DNA from 4 places in the Shewanella sp. YQ_9 genome. Region 3 is predicted to be linked to each of the others. Evidence: predicted binding sites of a transcription regulator. Region 3 holds the regulator's gene; each other region holds the start of a gene.
The links. The regulator LexA, encoded in region 3, represses DNA repair genes until DNA is damaged. The targets are predictions, from matches to a motif close to TACTGTATNNNNATACAGTA.
Positions count from the first base shown of each region.

Region 1: the regulator LexA is predicted to act here: its motif matches at 3,342-3,361, upstream of ACF8D4_RS03945 (DNA topoisomerase III).
Region 2: the regulator LexA is predicted to act here: its motif matches at 3,046-3,065, upstream of ACF8D4_RS22395 (LexA family transcriptional regulator).
Region 4: the regulator LexA is predicted to act here: its motif matches at 2,722-2,741, upstream of ACF8D4_RS02330 (ImuA family protein).

Region 1 covers NZ_JBICJO010000014.1:80,521-85,761, forward strand. The annotation lists gene ACF8D4_RS03935 (porin) at 1-546, opposite strand, end outside; gene ACF8D4_RS03940 (DUF4250 domain-containing protein) at 1,070-1,261, shown strand; gene ACF8D4_RS03945 (DNA topoisomerase III) at 1,272-3,308, opposite strand; gene ACF8D4_RS03950 (hypothetical protein) at 3,483-3,857, opposite strand; gene ACF8D4_RS03955 (VOC family protein) at 3,964-4,338, opposite strand; gene ACF8D4_RS03960 (hypothetical protein) at 4,405-4,737, opposite strand; gene ACF8D4_RS03965 (hypothetical protein) at 5,063-5,241, shown strand, end outside.
Region 2 covers NZ_JBICJO010000079.1:2,366-7,606, reverse strand. The annotation lists gene ACF8D4_RS22415 (hypothetical protein) at 1-6, shown strand, start outside; gene ACF8D4_RS22410 (hypothetical protein) at 16-1,854, shown strand; gene ACF8D4_RS22405 (hypothetical protein) at 1,854-2,066, shown strand; gene ACF8D4_RS22400 (hypothetical protein) at 2,096-2,566, shown strand; gene ACF8D4_RS22395 (LexA family transcriptional regulator) at 3,079-3,486, shown strand; gene ACF8D4_RS22390 (Y-family DNA polymerase) at 3,486-4,745, shown strand; gene ACF8D4_RS22385 (hypothetical protein) at 5,129-5,241, shown strand, end outside.
Region 3 covers NZ_JBICJO010000020.1:135,744-140,984, forward strand. The annotation lists gene mtr (tryptophan permease) at 1-392, opposite strand, end outside; gene plsB (glycerol-3-phosphate 1-O-acyltransferase PlsB) at 392-2,818, opposite strand; gene lexA (transcriptional repressor LexA) at 3,084-3,704, shown strand; gene ACF8D4_RS06190 (cell division inhibitor SulA) at 3,701-4,192, shown strand; partial or broken gene coxB (cytochrome c oxidase subunit II) at 4,661-5,241, shown strand, end outside.
Region 4 covers NZ_JBICJO010000007.1:116,370-121,610, forward strand. The annotation lists gene ACF8D4_RS02310 (DUF3108 domain-containing protein) at 1-124, opposite strand, end outside; gene ACF8D4_RS02315 (MGMT family protein) at 144-506, opposite strand; gene def (peptide deformylase) at 683-1,177, shown strand; gene ACF8D4_RS02325 (ATP-binding protein) at 1,174-2,601, opposite strand; gene ACF8D4_RS02330 (ImuA family protein) at 2,754-3,881, shown strand; gene ACF8D4_RS02335 (Y-family DNA polymerase) at 3,883-5,241, shown strand, end outside.

The sequences.
Region 1 (5,241 bases), on a different contig from region 3:
CTTGCCGAAGAAGGTATTGCGATACTGGAAGGCAGCATCGGCACGACCGGCACCGGTCAGGCCACCGTCACCAAAGGTGTAGGCACCTACAGACCAACCTGTGAAGGCATTGAGCACGTCGGTAGTGTAAGCCACATCATAGTATGCACCCCACTGCTTACCGAAAGTCAGAGTACCCCACTTATCGTGAGCCATACCCACATAACCCAAGCGGTTGAACAAGAAGTCACTGTTCTTCTCGGCACGCATCTGACCGCCGCCCTGGCCTTGGGTGTAGATCAGGCCGTCATCGCTGGTCACCATGTTGATGCCCCACTCTGTGTGGGCAAAGGCGCGCCAGCCATTACGCTCCTGACGGTCAAAACGGAAACCTACGCGAGAGAAGTTATCAATAACAGAGGTTTCATGACCATCATTGAAGGCGGCAAAACCCAACCAACCTATCATGTTCACACTGTTGGTCTGATCGTTATACAGTTCCACAGCCTGAGAAGCGCCACTCGCCAGCATAGCCGGGATCATAAGTGCCAGGATCTTCTTGTTCATATTCATTACCCTTTTATAAGTAAAACGCGTTTAATACGCTGATTTATTAGACATATTTCTATGTGTTACTCGAGGGCTGCAGTTTGCGTGCCAGCTGTTAAAAAGCCAATCCCAACCCCTGGTTTCCTGAGCTGGATCGACAAATCGTGAAATATCGTGGTTGGCGGGCGTTAAATGCCGTGAGAAGAATTAAATATCGTTGTAACAAGCGAGCAGTTTATGCAGCAAAAGAGATGCATGCGTATCGACAAGAGCAGAGTTTACTGCCACACAGGCAAGAGTAATGGTTTGATTTTTATACGGTTAAAGCTGACTCGGTTCGAATCATCACGAATGCTTGATGTAACAAGAGTTGATAAAGAAGGGGTGATAAAACAAAGGCAAAACCGCCGGGAATAGAAAATGAAATTGCTTTATTAAGATATTGATTTTATGAAACTTTAAATATATTCAGGCAAGATTTGCAACCCAAGCCAACTCTATTGCATTATGAAACAGTCAACCGCTGACACCTGGAGGGAATATGGAAAGCCTGCAACATCTGCCCGCCGAAATACTGCTGGGCATAGTCAATGAGAAACTGAGACTGCACTGCCCGGACAGAGATGCACTTTATTACGAACTTGACCTGTCACCTGCCCAGCTCGAGCATAAGCTCAGTGCGCTGGGATACGAGTACCATGCCCTGTCCAACCAATACCGACGCTTGAAATAACCCCAAGTTCTCAGGACGTTGCGGACTGGGCTTTGGTTTTGCTCTTGGTCGCTGAGCGATAGCTGCGCTTGCCGGTGCCGGTCTTAACGCCAGTGCTCTTCTTGGTGCTTGTGCCCTTGGGGGCACTTGCCTTGCCGGCATAAGCGCCACTGCGACGTTTACGTCCTTTGAAGCCTGTACTTTTCACGCCACTCAAGGCCGTAGGCAGTTGTGCCTTGGCCTGCTCAATAAGCTCGCCCAGTTTAGCCGTCAAGGGCTGCATAAAGGCCTGATATTTAAGCTCACGGTGACAAATCGCATCCAGGCTACTTTCCCACAGCGCCGTCATATCCGGCGTGGTGGCCACTTCAGGCAGGCTTTGAATAAGCCCGCTACCGGCCTCGGTAGCCAAAATACTCTTGCCCTGACGTTTCAAAAAGCCACGTTTAAACAAGAGTTCAATGATCCCGGCGCGGGTCGCTTCTGTGCCCAGACCATCGGTTTCCTTGAGGATTTTGCGGATCTCAGGGTCTTTCACATAGCGGCTTATTCCTGTCATCGCCGCCAGCAGTGTGGCATCGGTAAAATGCTTGGGGGCCTGGGTCATCTTTTCCACTAATTCACCTTTAAGGCAATCCAGTATCTGCCCTTGAGTCAACTCAGGTAAGCTGGTTTGAATATCTTCCGCTTCATCGTCGGCTTTTTGTTTGCCAAACAATTGCTTCCAACCCTGTTTCAATGGCTGTTTGGCCTTGGCCACGAAACAACCTCCAACAATGTCGATCACGGCGCGGGTTTCAAGGTACTCATCATTAGGGTAAAACTGCGCCAAATACTGACGAGCGATCTGCAAATACACCTGACGCTCACGCTGTGATAACACACCGAGGTTAGCCGTCTTTTCCGTAGGCACTATCGCGTGATGGGCGTCCACCTTGGCATCATTCCAGGCCTTGGACTTAAGGGCGGGATTGGGCGCTTCACAGCCTTGCAGCAGCTCTGCCGCCCCTTGGGTAATGGCATTCAAGACTGCCGGGGCCAGCTGTAACTGCGCCTTGGGCAGGTGACGGCTATCGGAGCGCGGATAGGTTATCAATTTATGCCGTTCGTACAGAGACTGCGCCGTATCCAGCACCTCTTTGGCGCTCATACCGAAGCGTTTAGCGCAATCAATCTGCAGCGCAGACAGACTGTAGAGCAAAGGCGGTGCCTGGTGTCTTTGCTTGCGCTCCAGCTCATCTACCCGGCCGGGTTGGCCGGTGATCCTGCCGACCACATTCATCGCCAAACCGCGGGAGAGCACCCGCCCCTCCTCATCCATCCAAGGTTGACAGGCCTCACTGGGCTGCCAGCGGGCGCTGAAACAGCTCCCCTCTTGGGTGCTAAGATGGGCCAGTACTTCATAAAAAGGTTTGGGCACAAAGGCAGCGATTTCCTGATCGCGCCGGACAACCAAACCAAGCACAGGGGTTTGCACCCGACCGACCGACAGCACGCCCTGATAGCCCACCTTGCGCCCCTGCAGGGTATAGGCACGGGTCATATTCATGCCGTAGAGCCAATCGGCTCGGCTACGCGCCAGTGCCGAAGTCGACAATGGCACAAACTCGCGGTTGCTGCGCATCTGCCCCAGGGCACGTTTTACCGCCTGCGGGTTGAGGTCGCTTATCAACAAGCGTTTAACCGCTGCCAACTTATCGCCCTTGACCCCAAGATGGGCAATCACCTCATCCACCAACAACTGCCCTTCCCGGTCCGGATCGCCGGCATTGACCAACTCACTGGCCTGCTTGACCAATTTACGCAAGACACTGAGTTGGCCGCGACTGCTGGCTTTGGGTTTAATCTGCCAATCGGACGGGACAATCGGCAGATGTTCCAACTGCCAGGACTTGTAGGCGGGATCGTAAGCATCCGGCTCAGCTTGCTCCAGCAGATGACCTATACACCAGGAAACACAATCACCGTTGCCAAGCTCGATATAGCCCTCATGTTTGCGATGGGGTTTGGGGAGCACCTCGGCGATGGCGCGCCCAAGGCTGGGCTTTTCGGCGATATAGAGGATCATCCACTGCGTCCTTTGGCTGTCACTGAACAGTATTACTGGATAAAATTACAGTAATTCTAGCCAAGTCATCTGTCGGCTGCAAACCCTCTGTGGGTAATGGCATGATTAACTAAGCTTGATTGGGCAAAGTTGATAGAACAAGGCGATTGAACAAGGCAACTAAACACAGCGCAGCTATCTATTTTCCTCCTCAAGCTCCGCCAGGAATTCTTCACTTACCCAGTCAGCCGTTTCGGGAAGGACTTCTTCTGACAACCAGGAAAAAATATCCTTGTACACGGCCCTGGCCGGAAAACCTTGCTGTTCGCGCTTTCCTGTCCAGGTTAAATGGACAGAGACCAGCTCTTTTTGTATTTCGCCGTCAATCACTTTAAACCCGGCCACGCTGTCATTGTCTTGCCGCCTGGCGATGGGATAGAAGTCCTCCCCGGTTTCTTTTTGGTATTCCATTCTCAGCCCGGGTCCGCCGGGTTCATCGATAAACCACCAAGGCATGAGTCCTGCAAATTTATGCGCTTTCAACCAGTAATATTCTATGGGTAACTGCATCTGCTTAATTCCTTATTGTCCCGACGCTCTGCCCCGGGGTAAAAGCAATTCTCCTGGGGTGGCCATAGTGAAATCAATGGGTTATTTAAGTAAAATCATCCACTATTCAATTTGAAGTTAGGAGTATATCCGGATCATGTTGAAGTACATTGAGCAATTTCCCAAATGGATCTCTGATATAAAAGCGGCGCACACCCCAAGGCTCTGAGATTGGCCCGTATTCAATCTCTATGTTTTGCGCTCTCAGCCGATGAAGCACCAAATCAAGATTGTCCACCTCAATAGAGAGATCTGGCACCGGCGTCCCTGAGCCGCCTTCGGTTGCCAAACTGATTTGAATTTTCATCTCTTCAGCTGAGCCAAGGGTTTTAATCCAGCCATGGTCCATAACCAGCTCAAGACCAAAAATCGATTCATAAAATACTTGGCCTGCGTCCAGGTCGGCAGCGGCCACATTGGCTACGATTCGTTTCACTTTCATCAAGCAAGTCTCCTGAAATCTGCTCAAGCCGGCAACGCCGCCGATATGCAAGAGCGAGTCTGTTTTTTAGCCTAACCATTCGTATGGCACCTGACCTTGCCGATAGCTTTGCTTTAAATAATCCAGAAACCTTGACTCCAAACCCATGGTCCGAGCTTTCTCAATCAGCTCCAGGTCATCTGTGATATAACAGCATATCTCGTGGCAATTGGTCGCTTCGGACAATGTTATAAACAACGCTTTGCTATCAAATTTGTTATCCAAGTGAGCATCAACCTCGCCTACTTGCTGATTTAAATGCACCCAAGCATTATCAAATGCCGCTTCATCTCTTTTATCCAGCAAGGCATCCAGCTCATCAGCGCGCTTTGAAAACAGATTTTCCAGTAACTTGTCCATAGTGTTGAATACAACCTTTCTCAGTATTTCCCTTTCTACCTTGCCGTAATCTATGCCCTATCAGCGGCTGAAATCAACCATGAAAGCCCGGCCGAGACTTTCCAGGCCAATAGCAAGCCCCTATTTTTCCGACAGTCAAAACCAAGTGTCCCACCTGCGGTCCTCCTTCAAAGCATTATTCGAAGATATCTTCACATACCCATGATTTAATTATGGAAATATTCATACCTCCATAAGCTCACTTTTCCATCACTCAGTGTAAATTCAATTGCGAACCATTCTTGTTTGCAATTAAAATGCAACATCTTTCAGGAGGCCAAATAATATGGAAACGTCCCCGCTGTTGTTGCGCTGTAACCAACTGCTTTGGTGTGAGGGATTGGTCTTGCTGGCAATCATGCTGGTATTGGCCAGTTTTGGGCTGGATGCCCGGCTGTTGATCCTGCTGTTGGCACCAGGCTTGGTGCTGTCTTTAGCCTTGGGATACCAACCCGGCAAGAAGAC
Region 2 (5,241 bases), on a different contig from region 3:
GTGTAAGGATAACCGATGAGATTCAGCAAAGCATGGATCGAGCTTCAATCGCCGGTATCACCAAAATTCGATAAGGGCGGGGTAACCATCACATTCAGCCGACCATGGCAGAATGTGACTTCACCCGTTGAGATAAAGTTTGGTGGTGATATCCCACCGGATCCCGGGCCGGATATTCCAGAGCCGTCTCTTGGCGCCGATATCGCTATTCGCTGGATCCATATTCAGCAGACTGAGCAGCAGCTGCAGCTGCCTATGGTTGGGCCGCACACTACGGCCCAGCTGGCACTTAGCTGGCAGAGCCCGACGACCATTGCCGACCGGCTGCAGGTTTACTGGAGCCAAGGCAGGCAGCATGGTATTGAGGTACTGGCAAACTGGCAAAGTAAAGATGCCCTGCAGCATTCAACTGCAGTTGCCTGGCGCCTGCCGGTACCGCTGCAGACGGCCGCCGGTATTCGCTGGTTAAACCCTGCAGCCTGGCAAGCCATCTGGCAGCTTGGATGGAAAGCGCTTAGCAGTGTTTATTTACCTCAGCCCATTGCTTGGGCCTTTGGTATTGAATGCTATGGCGAAACCGAGATCAGCTACAGCCATGAAGATCAGCGCGGCGCAGAACCTGCCATAGCCTGGGGGCCGCATCGGGGTGTTTGGATTTGCTCTGATGCCTACCTGCCACCTGAGCCAGGGCCAATCACTATCCGTTTCAGTGAATCTTGGCAGGACAACCAGAGCCCAGTCAGCTTGAAGTTCAAGCCAAACCCACGGCATTGCTACTGGGATGATGGCGGCGGCTTGATAGATGCCAATCCGGTTCAGCCACCGCTTGATCTCAAAGTCCCCATTGAACCCCAGATCCGGAGACTGTATTTAATGCAACCGACACTGACCTGTCACCGCCTCTCTGATAACCGCGAGCTTGTTATTACTGAATGCAGCATTACTGACAGCCGCAGCCAGTTTGTGACCTCTGGCAGTATCAAGTTTTCAAGCAAAGTGGATGCGCTTCTTGCCGTTGACGAGGTGCTGAGAATTGGCATTAACGGCTATGAGTTTTACCTGCTGGCCGAGGCGCCGAGCAGCAGCGAAGCATGGGCCTCTAACAGCTACACCTCAGCCGCCAGGGGCCGGGCTTCTCAGTTGGCATGGCCCTGGAAGCGTGAGATCAGTTACCACAATCAAGCGGCCCGGTCATTCGCCGGTTGCCTGAGCGATATTGTAGCCAACAGCGGCTGGAGCATTGAACTGGTTCAGGTACCTGACTTTGTGATCCCGGCAGGGGTTTGCTCAGTTAGCGGCAAAACGCCGCTGGATGCCGTGGCCGAGTTGGCCGGGCTGGTTGGCTGCATGGTGGACCCGGACGAAGATAACAGCAAACTCAGGATCCTGCCGCGCTGGACCTATACGCCCTGGAGCATGGCCGCTGCAATTCCTGACGTATTGCTGCACGATGCGGTGATCTTCAATCACAGCGAGCAAACAGAACGTGGCCAGCAATGCAATGTCGCCTGGGTGCGCGGGGAACAACAGGGCGTTTCGGTAGAAGTTCGGCTTAATGGTACCGCCGGTGACGAACCAACAGACGATATCAGCAACATGCTGATTGTTGATACCCAAGCCGCCAGGCTGGCAGGTACCAATGCCATTGCCGATTCAGGTACCAAGCGCCGAGTCAGTATCAACACCACAGTGATGGCCGACTTGCCGCCGCTGCGCCCTGGCCAGCTGATTGGTATTACCTGGCGCGGTGAAGTCTATAAGGCGCTGTGTGATACCGTGACCATCAGCGCAAACATGAGCAGTAGCGGCCTTACCGTGCGCCAGAACGCTGGTTTAATCAGACAGGGGGCATAATGCTGAAACAACTGAAACGTGAGCTGCTGCCAGCGCGTGAGATAGCGAAGGTCAACGCAGAGAACGCAGATGGCACAGTGACTGCTACCACGCGCAGCGGTAAAACATTCAGGGCAACAGGCAGCGGCAATGTTGGCTCATACGTTTATATTCAGGATGGCCGGGTACTGGGCCCGGCGCCCGACTTGCCGCACTCGCAAATCCTTGTGTAGACTGAAACAGATCAAGGAGGAACAGCAGCATGAGAACGATAGCGCTAATATTGGCCCTGGGTTCTTCGGCAGCATTTGCAGAGGTGTACGAGTGCGAGCCTGGGGTTTTCCAAGCAGAGCCATGTAGCATTGACAGCAAGCCGTTAGAGCTTCGACAAGGATCCAACGTTGAATACCGGGTCCCACCTAAAGTGGAATATGAACCTGCTGTGGAAGAAAAACCTTCCACAGACATGACCAATAATCACCCTTGTTATGGGAAAAAAATACCACGTGATGCAATACGTTGGCGGCATTTGGCTATTTGTATGACCGAGAGCCAAATGCTGAGTATTGCTGGGCCTCAGCAATACAACGTTTATGAGTATTATAAAGACGGTAAGCATTACAAAGAGTATCGGTTCACCGAACCCCGTTATGGATTTCCGTCTTATGCGATAGTGGAAGGGGGGTATGTGGTCGATCCTGGCGGCAGCAAGAGTTTTTCTAACTCCCAATAGCAACTAACAGCGCCAGTAACGTAGCCCACAATGACCATTTGGACATCAGCAGTGAACGATGGGAAATATGGTCATTGTACGCTTGCGGGGTAAGCTCCCATTTTACATAGGATGCATGCGAGTATGTTGAATCTACCTTAGTATTGAATTCCAGATGGCCTTCCCATAGATCCAAGCAAATGCTCCGCAATACCGTGGCAACGGTGTGAACACCTATACCGTTTAGCTCCTTCGAATTTGATGCAGAGAGCACGCTGAATCCATTTTTCCCGTGATCTAAAACGTATTGGGTTACACGAACTATATCAGGTTGACTATTCTTGTAACGATTCTGCTTGGTAAATGATAGCAAGCTAGTGAATGTCATCGTCTTTCCTTCATGGTTTACAGTGTTTCCCATACTAGCCATTGTTCATTTCCCCGTCACCTGTACCCGTTAACGGGTACATCAACTTGAATAATCCCCAAATCGCATACTAAACTGTATATATATACAGTATGGTTTGTGTCAAATGAAAGTCATTCCTTTACTCGCAAGAGCCGGGATAACAGGCTTCGAAAGCCCGGCAGCGGATTATTATCAACTTCCGTTGAGCTTAGATGAGCTCTTGGTTGAACATCCCAGTGCTACATTCATAGGACAAGCAGCAGGGGATTCTATGCAAGGAGTTGGCATTTTCGAAGGAGATATTTTGATCGTAGATAGGCACATAAAAGTGTTGAATGGGGATGTCATTGTGGCAAACCTCAATGGTGAATTTGTATGCAAGTTAATCGACACTGGCCGCAGACAACTGGTCTCTGCAAATGAACATCATCAACCTGTTCCTATCTTTGAGTGGGATCAGTTTTCGGTTGAAGGAGTGGTTATCCGTTCTGTGCGTTGCCACCGCCCCAGTAGACTGCTTCATTCTTGCTAATGTTTGCTTTAGTTGATGCCAATTCTTTTTACTGTTCCGCTGAACAGGTATTTAGACCAGACTGGCGTGGTAAACCACTGGTTGTGCTATCCAACAACGATGGCTGTGTTGTGGCAGCCAACAAACAAGCCAAACACGCTGGGGTTGAAAAATTTAAGGCTTACTTCGAGGTTAGGGAGCTTTGTCAACGGGCTGGCGTAATTGCTCTTTCATCCAACTATGAACTGTATGGTGATCTCTCAGCGAAGATGATGCAGATCATTGGCCGTTTTGCCCCCGAACAGCATGTATATTCGATAGACGAATCCTTCCTCTCGTTTGCCCGAGGTAATTTGGAAAGCAAATGCCTGGTAGCGCAAGGTACCGCGATTCGTCGTGCTGTTTGGAAAGAAGCTCGCTTGCCAGTATGTGTCGGTATTGGTTCAACGTTAACGCTTGCAAAAGCTGCCAATCACGCAGCTAAAAACCTTGATGGTTTTAATGGCGTATGTGTGATTGATTCTGAAGTAACTCGCCGTCATGTGCTTGAGCAAATTGGCGTAAGTGATGTGTGGGGAATTGGCCGGCGTATCTCAGCAAAACTCTTGATGATGAATGTCAAAACTGCTTGGCAGCTTGCCTGTTTACCCCCAGGGCTTGTTCGAAAACAGTTCAATATTGAGATAGAAAGAACGGCAAGAGAATTGTCCGGTTTACAATGCAAGCAATGGGACGAAGCACGGGTAGATAAAAAGCAAATTTTTTCTACTCGCTCAGTTGGTGAACGGATAACTGATGTTCAATCTCTGGCCGAAGCTATCGCTAAGCATGTTGGAGTAGCAGCTGCGAAAGCAAGAAAGCAGGGGAGCCTTACCAGCGCTATATTGGTGTTTGCTAACAATAGTCCTTATGATGAGCGGCCCGTTGGGTTTAAGCAGGTGGTACGGATCCCGGTACCAACTAATTGCTCTACGGTTCTCACCGCAGCAGTAAGTCGAGTCGTCCCTGAACTTTATCGCCCAGGTGTGCGCTACTACAAAATTGGCGTTGGTTTACTCGACCTCATAAGCGACAAACACTTCCAGCCAGATCTATTTACACCTTCACCAGCGGACCCTCGTCTTATGCAGGCATATGACGCACTTAACAACCGTTATGGATCCGATACCCTTTTTATTGCCGCTCAGGGGATTGAACAGAAATGGTCAATGAGGCGTCAGTTACTAACCCCGCAATACACTACCAATTGGCATCACTTACCAATGATCAGCTGTAAGTGAAGGTTAAGGAAGATCGGGGGGAGGCGGGCTGAATCCCATGACACAAATAGTCTATATAAGTGGCAAATGAGTGTTGTGTACATTGGTGAGTACATTTTAGAAAGGCTTGTCTTTAAAAATCTTATTTTAATCAATGCGTTGTTGTTTTATGTTTCATAATCATGCCAGAATATGGAAGGCTGAGGTTGGGCTTGACTCATGCTGATGACTTTGGCTCTGTAGACAAAAGCTTATCTTAACATTTTTTTACGGAAATGGGATTTTGCCAGCATTATCGCTGGTATTTCGGTTAAAAACCGCCCTTGGTGAATCGATGGCCTCTGGTTACAATAAGCGGCCTGCCGGCAGGGACAACGAGGTTCGGATTACCCGAAGGGATGCAGATGTACAGTCAGTTTTTCAGTTCACCCACCATAGTCAATCTTTCAATGCCGACTAGGTTGTGCCTCAGCCTGCCGGACAGTGTCAGTGATTTTGTGTTGTCGGAGGCCTTGCG
Region 3 (5,241 bases):
GCAAAACTCTGCGGCAGGCTGATATCCATACCTTCCAGGCTATGATTGACTATGGAGCCGCCACCACTGATATAGGCGTAAGTGAGAATATAGAGCACGAAGGTTATCGAAGCGCCGTTAAGCACCCGCCAAAACTGCCCCAGGGTCTCCTTGGTGAGGGTGTCAAAACTGGCGCCGGGTTCAAAATGCAGGTTGGTTTCCAGCAGCAGCAGCCCGGACATGAACATGCAAAACCACACCCCCAGCAGCATAAGCACAGAGTAGCCAAACCACATGCCGGCGCCTTCTACCGGCAGGGAAAACATCCCGGCACCGACTGTGGTCCCGGCGATGATCATGGCGCCGCCCAGCAAAGACGCCTTGGCAGGCGCCGCATTCATATGATTGGCCATCAGGCCTCCTGTTCGGCGGCGACGCTGTCGACTATGGTTTGCTTGACCTGTGGACGCAGCAGCTGGTTGGCATAATCCCGGGTTCGTTCTATATCATGGCGGGTATCTTCCTTGGTGAGATACCCCAGCTCTTTGAGCTTGATACTCAAGATGCCGTAGAGTTTCTTGTCGTAAAACTCGGGGGCCGTAATCCCATGCAGCGCGCCCAGACGACTGGCCAATTTATGGCTTTCGCGCTCCAAATCGCCACGCTCAATACCTGGGTGAGCGGCCAGTAAGTTAAAGATGATGGCGTAGCGCTGCAGGGTTTCGCTCATGGTTTCGGCCAACAGCGCCAGCGGGTTTATCCCGGCTTCCAGCACCCGGAAACCATTGGCTTCTTCGGCGACCAAACCTTTGGCAATGAAACGATCCAGCAGCTGATCGGCATAGGCACTGACATCAGCCTTACCCATAAACAGCTCGGCCTGCAGCAGAGGGTAGAAATCCTCAAGCACCGCCTGCATCTGAGCGCGGCGGCACTGCTCCAGGCGCACCAGGCAGCTGGCCAGCAAAGAAGGCACCATAAACAGGTGAATGATGTTGTTGCGATAGTAAGTCATGGTTACCGCAATCGACTCGTCGATTGAGATGATATCGCCCAGTTCATCTTCCTGAACCGTGAACTTATTCAGCTCCAGACCTTGTTGCAGCAACTGCTTACCGTCGCCCTCAGCTACAGAAGTATACTGGGTATATGGCACTTCCTTGAGCAGATCCAGATACAAGTCCAACTGACGTTCCAACTGGCTTCGCTCCAGCGCATTCTGCTCTGATGACAAGAGTACCAGGCTGGTAAGAGTCACGGCGCTGGCTGCGGCGGCATCGTTGATATGAGTCATCACCCTATTGGCCAGAGTATTAACCGCCGGGGTCAGCCAGCTGGGTTTCTGCTCAGGATCGGCCGCCACTTCTTCGCGCCAGTTGGGCGCCGCTTCACTGAGGAAATTCTGCAGCGTCACAGGCTCACCAAAGTTCACATAACCCTGACCGAAATTGCCCAGCTTACGCAAGGCGCCAACCACCTGCCAAACAGATTCTTTCTGCTTCTTCTTGCCGCTGAGTTCTTTGTGGTAAGTGGCCACTTCCATGACATGGTCGTAGCCCAGGTACACGGGCACCAGAGTCACCGGCCGTTCAATGCCTCGCAGCACAGAGTTGACTGTCATCGCCAGCATTCCTGTCTTGGGTGACAACAGCCGCCCGGTACGGGAGCGGCCACCTTCGGTGAAGTATTCAACCGAATAGCCTTTGGCAAACAGCTGATCCAGATACTCGCGGAACACAGCGGTATAGAGCTTGTTACCGTTGAAGCTGCGGCGGATGAAGAAAGCACCACCACGGCGGAACATGGGCCCGGCGGGCCAGAAGTTCAAGTTGATACCGGCGGCTATGTGGGGCGGAACCATACCCTGAAAATAGAGAATATAGGAGAGCAGCAGGTAATCCATATGACTGCGGTGGCAAGGCACATAAACTATCTCATGGCCATCGTGGTGCAGCTGGCGTATCTGCTCGGCGCCCTTGATGTTGATCCCCTTGTAGAGCTTGTTCCACAACCAGGTGAGGATCCGCTCGGCAATACGCACCAGGCTGTCTGAATAGTGGGCGGCAATCTCATCGAGATATTCTTCCGCCATCTCCCGGGCTCTGGCCTCGGGGATCTTCTTGGCAGCGGCCTCTTCTTTAATCGCCTTTTTCAGCGTTTCCGAGCGCAGCAACTCATTGAACAGAGCCTGACGGTTGGGCAGCACGGGTCCTGTCATCACCTTGCGTTGCCGGCGGAAATGTACCCTGGCCACCCGTGACAACTTATGGGCAATAGCCTTGTCGGTCCCATGTTCATCGGCCATCAGCCGCAACGACACGGCATTGGAAAACTGCACAAAGTTGTCGCGCCCCAGGAACAGGATCATCAGAAACTTGCGCAGCCAAGTGGGATTTTCCCGCTCAAATACGGCGGCACGCATGCTGTCATCTTCCTTACCCGGAGTGCGGCCCCAATAGAGGCTCACTGGCACCAATTGAATATCCAGTTGTGGATTGGCCTGATGCAGGTTCAGCAGAGAAGTGAAACAGCTGAGAAATGGCTTGTTGCTCTTGCGCTTGCCGAATAGGGGCTTGGCTCCTTCCAGGCAGACGACTCGGGGAACGGTAATATCATCAACCTTGAGTGCCTCATAAGGACAAGGCAAACCAAACTTACGGGTGACTTCCGCCAATGCCGCAATATCACTGACAGATTCCGTCTTCATTACATAGGCCATCGGCTTGGCCGGATCCAGGTTCAAATCGGCGAAAGGATCCTGAGGCACCACAGTGGTATGCACCAGCTTGCTTTGGAGCCAGCGAAGAGATTTAAACCAGAATGAATCTTGTTTGGACATGTTTTTTCAGTGTCTGAGCCACAATCAATAGCCCAATAGAATACCAGAATTTCCTGAACCTTAGCTAGGGAAGGTGCGAACCGGCCCCGGCAGTTCCTCTGGCCAATGCCTTGAACTCCCCATGCTGCATCAGACAAGCCGTTAAAACCAAAGCACCGAATGGCTTACTTATCCGCTCCCTAAAAGTTTCAATTTTGGTTAATACTTGCACTGACAAAAATACTGTATATACTGACAGGTACTGTATGAAAAAACAGGAATCACCATGAGACCACTGACACCGCGCCAGGCACAGATTCTGGAACTGATTAAACGCAATATAGCCGACACCGGCATGCCGCCAACCCGGGCCGAAATTGCCACCCGGCTGGGCTTCAAGAGCGCCAATGCCGCCGAGGAACACCTCAAGGCATTGGCCAAGAAAGGCTGTATTGAGATCATGCCAGGCACCTCTCGTGGTATTCGCCTGCCTCATGATGAACAAGCGGAGTCAGAAACAGGCTTGCCCCTGATTGGTCAGGTTGCCGCCGGTGAACCCATACTGGCTCAGGAACACGTTGAGCAGTATTACCAGGTCGACCCTGGCATGTTCCACCCCAATGCCGACTTTCTGCTACGGGTACGCGGCGACAGCATGAAGAACATAGGTATTCTCGAAGGTGATCTCCTGGCGGTTCACAAGGTACAGGAAGCCCGTAACGGTCAAGTCGTGGTGGCCAGGGTTGAAGACGATGTAACTGTGAAACGCTTTGAAAAGAAAGGTAATGTGGTTTATCTACATGCCGAGAACGAGGCTTACTCCCCAATCAAAGTCGACCTGACTTTCCAGCCATTGACCATTGAAGGACTGGCGGTAGGGATAATACGCAATGGAGACTGGCTATGAGCATAATGACTGGCAACGCCCCAAGACACCCAGGCCTGTGGACAGACACCGGTATTGCCGGCAATCAGCCTTGGCAACATACCGGTATCTCCAGCTTGGCCAGCCATAGCCAGGGACGTCAGGAATTATTGCGCCTCTGCCCTCAATTGGCGCAATTGAGTCAACAGGGACGCTGGATAGTCTTGATTAACGCCCCGGCCAGCATAGGTTACAAAGAAACCTTAGCAAGGGCCGGTGTCAGAATGGATAGAGTACTCTTGGTGCGCACCAAGGATGAAGTAGAAGCCTTGTGGGCAACGGAAAGAGCCCTGACCAACGGCACCTCCAGTGCAGTGATCAGTTGGATAGACAGCCTGGATGCCCGTGATAACCGCCGATTGCAGCTGGTCGCCCGTAACGCCAGAGCCATGGGCATAGTGTTGGAAACGGGACAGCAGGCGAAAGAGGTGGATAACCACCTCAACGAACTTACCCACTCCATCCATTGATTGTGTTTAAAGGCCATCCCTGGGATGGCCTTTTTTCTGTGCCTTTTTGGTGCAATGCCTTCCCCTGTCAATCGGCGGCAAACCGCGCAGCTCTGCTACTCACACAGAATTCACCTCTGGATTAACAGACGCTTTTTTTTCATATAGTTAGAAAACATCGTGATCTTGATCAATATTTAATCTACAAGTAATGTAAGAACAACGATTGTGTTATCTCCATGCAATTCGTCGTAGGTTGACCGCCCCATTTCGATTCATAGCGAGTGGTGCCGTCGCCGGAAATGCTGAGTATATTCAGCGGTAAGTGCAACAGTGGTCACCACCTGTATACCTAGAGCTAAGTGAAACCGCCGCCGCACTTTGAAGTCATCGTTGCTTTTTTGGGAACTGAAGAGTTTGCATAGAGCAAAGACTTACTGTGTGACTCTTCTTTGTAGTTGCGAATGCAATTGACAGAGGAGATGTCTTGTGAAGCAATGGCTGTGTGTTTTGCTGACCTTGTTGTGCGTCAGCTTGTTGTCTCCAGGCGCTCAGGCAGATATGCCCTTGAATATGACTCAAGGGGTAACTGAGATCAGTGGCAAGGTGTATCACCTGCACATGATCATTCTTTATATCTGTTGCGCCATAGGTTTGGTCGTATTCGGCGTGATGATCTACGCCATGATCAACCATAGGAAGTCCAAAGGGGCAGTCGCGTCCCAATTCCATGAAAGTACCAAGGTAGAAATTGCCTGGACGCTTATCCCCTTTTTAATCCTGATCCTGATGGCAATCCCCGCAACCAAAACGCTGATTGCCATGGAAGATCCCAGTGATGCCGACTTGACGGTCAAGATCACCGGCTCGCAATGGAAATGGCACTACAGCTATTTCGGCGAAGACATCGACTTCTTCAGCATATTGGCAACGCCGAGATCCCAGATAGAAGGCCAGGAAGCCAAGGGCGAGCACTACTTACTTGAAGTCGACAAGCCTTTGGTATTGCCCATCAATCGCAAAGTCCGATTCCTGATGACCTCAGATGATGTGATCCACTCCTGGTGGGT
Region 4 (5,241 bases), on a different contig from region 3:
GGGCGCCACCGAGATTGATTTCGCCATAATTGACCTGATATTCGGCGGTGTGGGGTGCCAGGGGGCTGGTCTGCGCCCATAACGGCAAGGGCAGTAACAGCATCAAAAGTAGAAGCGAACGGATCAAAGGCAGTCTCCTGTGGTTAAAACGGCATGGACAAGACCAGAGTGGCCATGTCCGGCCGCCACTCATATTCAGACAGGGCAATTCTGCCTTGGTTCACTTGTACGCCTTCGCTGCGCAGCAGGCTCATCTGTAGCTGAAACGGATGGGTATCCTTGGCAAAGGAGATTTTCCCCTGACTGTTGATAACCCTGTGCCAGGGCAGTGCCAGGCTGTCCGGCGCCTGTTTCAGTGCCCGGGAAACATAGCGGGCCCGTCCTGGCAAGCCGGCATAGTCGGCAATTTTGCCATAGCTTGCCACCCGACCTTCGGGGATCAGTGCAACTATGTGCCAAATCTTCTGCATTGGACTCAGTGGCGGGGCGCTCGTTTCCGGGGGCATCTTGGCTCCTGATGCTATTGGCGCAAATTATAATACCATTCCATAGCGGAGGTTACTCACTTGGCAAAAGTGCCTCGGCGGCTCTGCGCTGCACACGCAAGGTTTGCCTTTTGATGCTTTTTCGCCATAATGGCGCCCATTGAACGCCAAGTCGAGTAAATTGAGAATATAACCCTATGGCAATTATGGATATTTTGACGGTTCCCGATCCCAGGCTCAAGCGTAAAGCCAAGCCTGTTACCGAAATAGAAGCCGTGCAGTCTTTCATCGATGATCTGTTGCAAACCATGTATCACACAGACGATGGTATCGGCTTGGCCGCGACCCAGGTGGGCAGTGAACACGCGATAGTCGTCATTGATATCTCAGAAGAGCGCAATCAACCTCTGGTGCTGATCAATCCGCAGATCACTGAGTCCAGCGGCGAATTTATCGGTGAAGAGGGCTGTTTGTCCATTCCCGGTTATCGCTCCAAGGTAAAACGCTTCGAGTCGGTCACTGTCAGCTATCTGGATCGCCAGGGCCAAGCCCAGACGATCCACAGTGATGATTTCCTGGCCATAGTGCTGCAACATGAAATCGATCATCTGCACGGCAAGGTATTTATCGAGCATCTCTCCCGCCTTAAACAGGAGATGGCACTGAAGAAGGTGCGTAAGTTTACCGCCTAAGCAATAGACTTAAGTTGGGCTTCGCTGCAGCTTGGCAGTTGCAGCGGCAGCTCAAGCAATATGCTCAAACCGCCCTGAGGCCGGTTAACCGCTTGGGCCGAGCCGCACAGGAGCTGCATACACTGGCGCACAATCGCCAATCCCAGCCCATAACCTCCCTGAGAGCTGTGACGCGCTTCATCCAAACGGGTGAAAGGGTTGAACAAGGCTTCCAGTTGCTCTTTGGGGATCCCGGGTCCATCATCGCTGACACTCAGCTGCAGTCTGCTATCACCCAATTTGTCGTCACCCAACTGAGATACCTGGATTTCCACCCGGCAGGTTTCACCGGCATATTTGAGGGCATTGCGACAGACATTTTCCAGCGCCCGCTTCAAGTAGGCCATATCGGTATGCAAAGTTTGCTCATCAATGGGGGCCTGTGCCCAGACTATGCTTTGCTTGGGGCCAGACTCAAACTCCAGATCCTGCAGCAGTGAGCGGCGTAATTCAGTCAGAGTAAAAGGCGCTGCCGTCAGCTTGATGAAGCCGTTGCTCAGGCGGCTGAAGTCTAAAATAGTGTTGATCAATTGCGCCATCTCTTCGCCCTGGCGTCTTAGCCTGGCAAGCGGTTGTTGATGTTCCTCCCCCAAGCGATTTTCCAACAGGTGTAAGGCCAGCTCCTGCCGGGCAAGGGGAGTGCGCAGTTCGTGGGAGACATCCCTCAGTAACCGTTGCTGGGTTTGAATGCTCTTTTGCAGCTGCTCGGCCATATGGTCAAAGTCGGTCGCCAACTGGAAAAACTCCGGCTGCTTTATCGAAAAATGGCTGGCAATCCGGGTATCGAGTTGGCCCTGTGCCAGCTGACGGGTGGCACTGCGCAGTAAACTCAGCGGCTGGATCAGATAGCGGCTCAGCAGACGACTGAACAACAAGAGCACCAGTAGCCCTACCAGGATACGGATAAGCCAGAGGCTTTTATCCAGTTGCTGCGCCGGGTGTAAAGAGGCGTTGAGCTGCACCACCAAGAGCAGGGGATTATCCGGCTCCAGGCTATTGCGTAATGGCAGACCTATCAAAGGTTTTTGCACCCTGTCCCCCATAGGCTGCTGCAACTGCTTGAGGAAATTGAGTTTGTAAACAAAGTGCGGGTGCATTTCCCGCTGACTCACCGCCTGCTGCTTGCTATCCAGCACATAGAGTACAAATGCCTGACGCCCCTCCCAATCCGCCAGTCCGGCTATATCGCCCCTGACGATATAGTCGTTGGCCTCATCGGCCAGTTGCTGTAACTGGCTTTGGGTCTGCTGGGGCAGCAGTAACAAGCGGTTTAGCAACATGGCTTCAATACCACTGGCGAGCAGCAGGATAAGCAGTAATGACACACCAAAATAGCCAAACAGTCGCCATTGGAGTTGGGAAAACAGGCCGGAAAAGGGCAGCAAGGCAAGCTCCTGAATTATTCACTGAAGTCGAGAATATGTTTCGATAATCATTCTCATTTATTCTATCTCGGGTTAAGGCTTTGGCGCCAGCACGACTTGTCAGTTGGCTAAAACCCGCTATACTGTATAAAAATACAGTATCGGTGTTTTTCATGTCTCTTTCAGCCAAAACTCACTCTGTAAAATCTGATCCAGCAAAATCTCAGGCCTTGAACGGCCTGCTGGAGCGCCGGGATCTCTGGTTGGGGCCGGGCAGTCAGGGCAAAATATTGGGGTATCCAAGTGGTTTTGAAGCATTGGATGCGCAGCTCAGTGATGCAGGGTGGCCAAGGCAAGGCATTTGTGAGCTTTTCAGTCAGTCTCTTGGGCACGGGGAACTCAGCTTGTTGCTGCCTTTGATGCGTTATTTACTGCCGGCTCAGTGTGGCTCACATTCAGAAAGAAATCATTCCGAAAAAAATCAGTCCAAAAGAAATCAATTTAGAGGGGATGAGTCCAGAGATGCCATGATAATGCTGATAGCGCCGCCATTGCAGCCGCTGGCACAGAGCTTTGCCCAGCACGGTATTGCCGCCGAGCGTATTTTGTGGCTGGAGTTAACCCAGCGTAAAGAGGTGCTCTGGGCCATGGAGCAAGGGCTGAGCAGTGGCGCCTGTCCCCTGGTGCTGGCTTGGCTGGACAAGCTAACACTGACTGAGGCCAGAAGGTTGCAACTTGCCGCAGAGCAGGGCAAGGCGCTGGGAATTTGCCAGTTGCCTATGGCTCAGGCCGACAGCAATCATCCTGTCACCCTAAAGCTGGCTATCAGCGCGGCTGGCGTTAATACCGCCAAGTTGCAAATTTTGAAGCGTCGCGGTGGTTGGCCCGTCCCTGAATTGCATCTGCGTGGCTTGCCGGCACTGGCGCTTGAACTGCCCCATGTCGAGCCGGGCGTGGTAACCCTGAGAAGCGGCAAGGCGGCTCCCAATCATAGTTTAAGTAACTCAATAGACTCAATTGAGCCAAATCATTCCGGCCGCAAGGCCAATGGCCCTGTTCTTCACGACTCTGGTTTACATGGCACTGGTCTTCATAGCACTGTGTTTTATGGTAACGTGCTTCATGGTCCTTGGGGGATGGCGCAGTCAACGACGGTTGCATCCAATGAATGCGCGCCTAATCCCTGGACGGCACGGCAAGAGTCAAACAAGCCCGCGGGGCTTTTTCACAGCGCTAATCCGCAAACGGTCAATCCTCAAACCACTCAAAGCCATACAGCTCATAGTCAAGAGGCTATCTGAGATGACCCAGGTATGGATGGGAGTCTGGTTTCCGCAGCTATTGCTGCAATATCAGCGTTATCGTCTGGCTATGCTGGGCAATATGACGGGCACTATGAGCGACACTATGAGCGACACTATGAGCGACACTATGACTGGAAGTATGACATGTAGTGGTACAGCTCAGGTTCAAACACGCGCTCAAACTCAGCCCCAAACCCAAAATCAACCAAAAGCAGTGCCAACCGCTGCGGCGTCAGAGCCTTTTGATCCCCAAGTCCCCATGGCCTTGTATGACAGCCGGAAGCTGGTCATACATTCGGCCTGTTCCGACGCTCAAGCAAAAGGCGTTACAGCGGGGATGAGTGTCGGCAGCGCCCAGTCGCTGTTGGGGGAGTTGCAACTCTGGCCGCTGCAGGAGGTGGACAGCGAAGCGTTGCGGGATTGGTTATGTCAGTGGAGCTATGATTTCAGCGCCAGAATCTGGCCGCCGTTGTTATCCGGGCTTACTGAACAAGCTGCCCAAAATGCGGCCGATGCGCGCTGGCCTACAGATACCCTGCTGCTGGAAGTGGGGTCCATGGTCAAACTGTTTGGCAGTTTGAGCGCCATTGTTGAGGCTTATCTCAACAAAGTCGCCGCCTATGGTCTGGAATGCTCATTGGTGCTGGCACACAGACCGCTGGATGCGGCGATATTGGCGCGGCATACTCACGCCAGCATCAGCGCGGTATCAGCAGCCTTCATGAGCACGCCCACAGCTGAAAAAGCCGGGCGCCTCAAGGTGCATCACGGCTTACCGCCAGATTTACCACTGGATTTGCTGCCATTAACCCAAGAGGAACGGCAACGGCTCGGCGCGCTTGGGCTGACAACTCTAGCCATGCTTGATGCCTTACCCCTTGCCGAGTTGGGGCGGCGCTTTGGTCAAGGTTTGCTGCAGCTGCTGGCACAAATCCAGGGGCGTTTGCCCTGTTGCCGCAAGGGATATGAGTTACCCGAACAGTTTCAGGCCAGGTTGACCTTGCTGCATGATGTTGAGTGGGTTCAGGGATTGCTGTTTCCATTGCAAAAGCTGCTGGGGGAATTGGCAACCTATTTGCGGATCAGGCAGTTGGCTGTGCAACAGTTGGAGCTGTGGCTGAAGTTTCGCGAGCCAGAGACGCCGGCGCTGCAACTGACACTCAACTATCCCTTCGGGGAATATCAACTGCAGGGACTATCTCAGCTCTGCCGCTTACAGCTGGAAGGATTGCAACTGCCGAGCCCGGTCGTCGATATTGAGCTGCGAGCCAGGCAGTTTGTGTCGCAGCAGCTGGGTAGTCGAGAGTTGACCGAGTCCAGAGAAGGGCTGCAGCAGGATGCCAATCAATTACTCGCC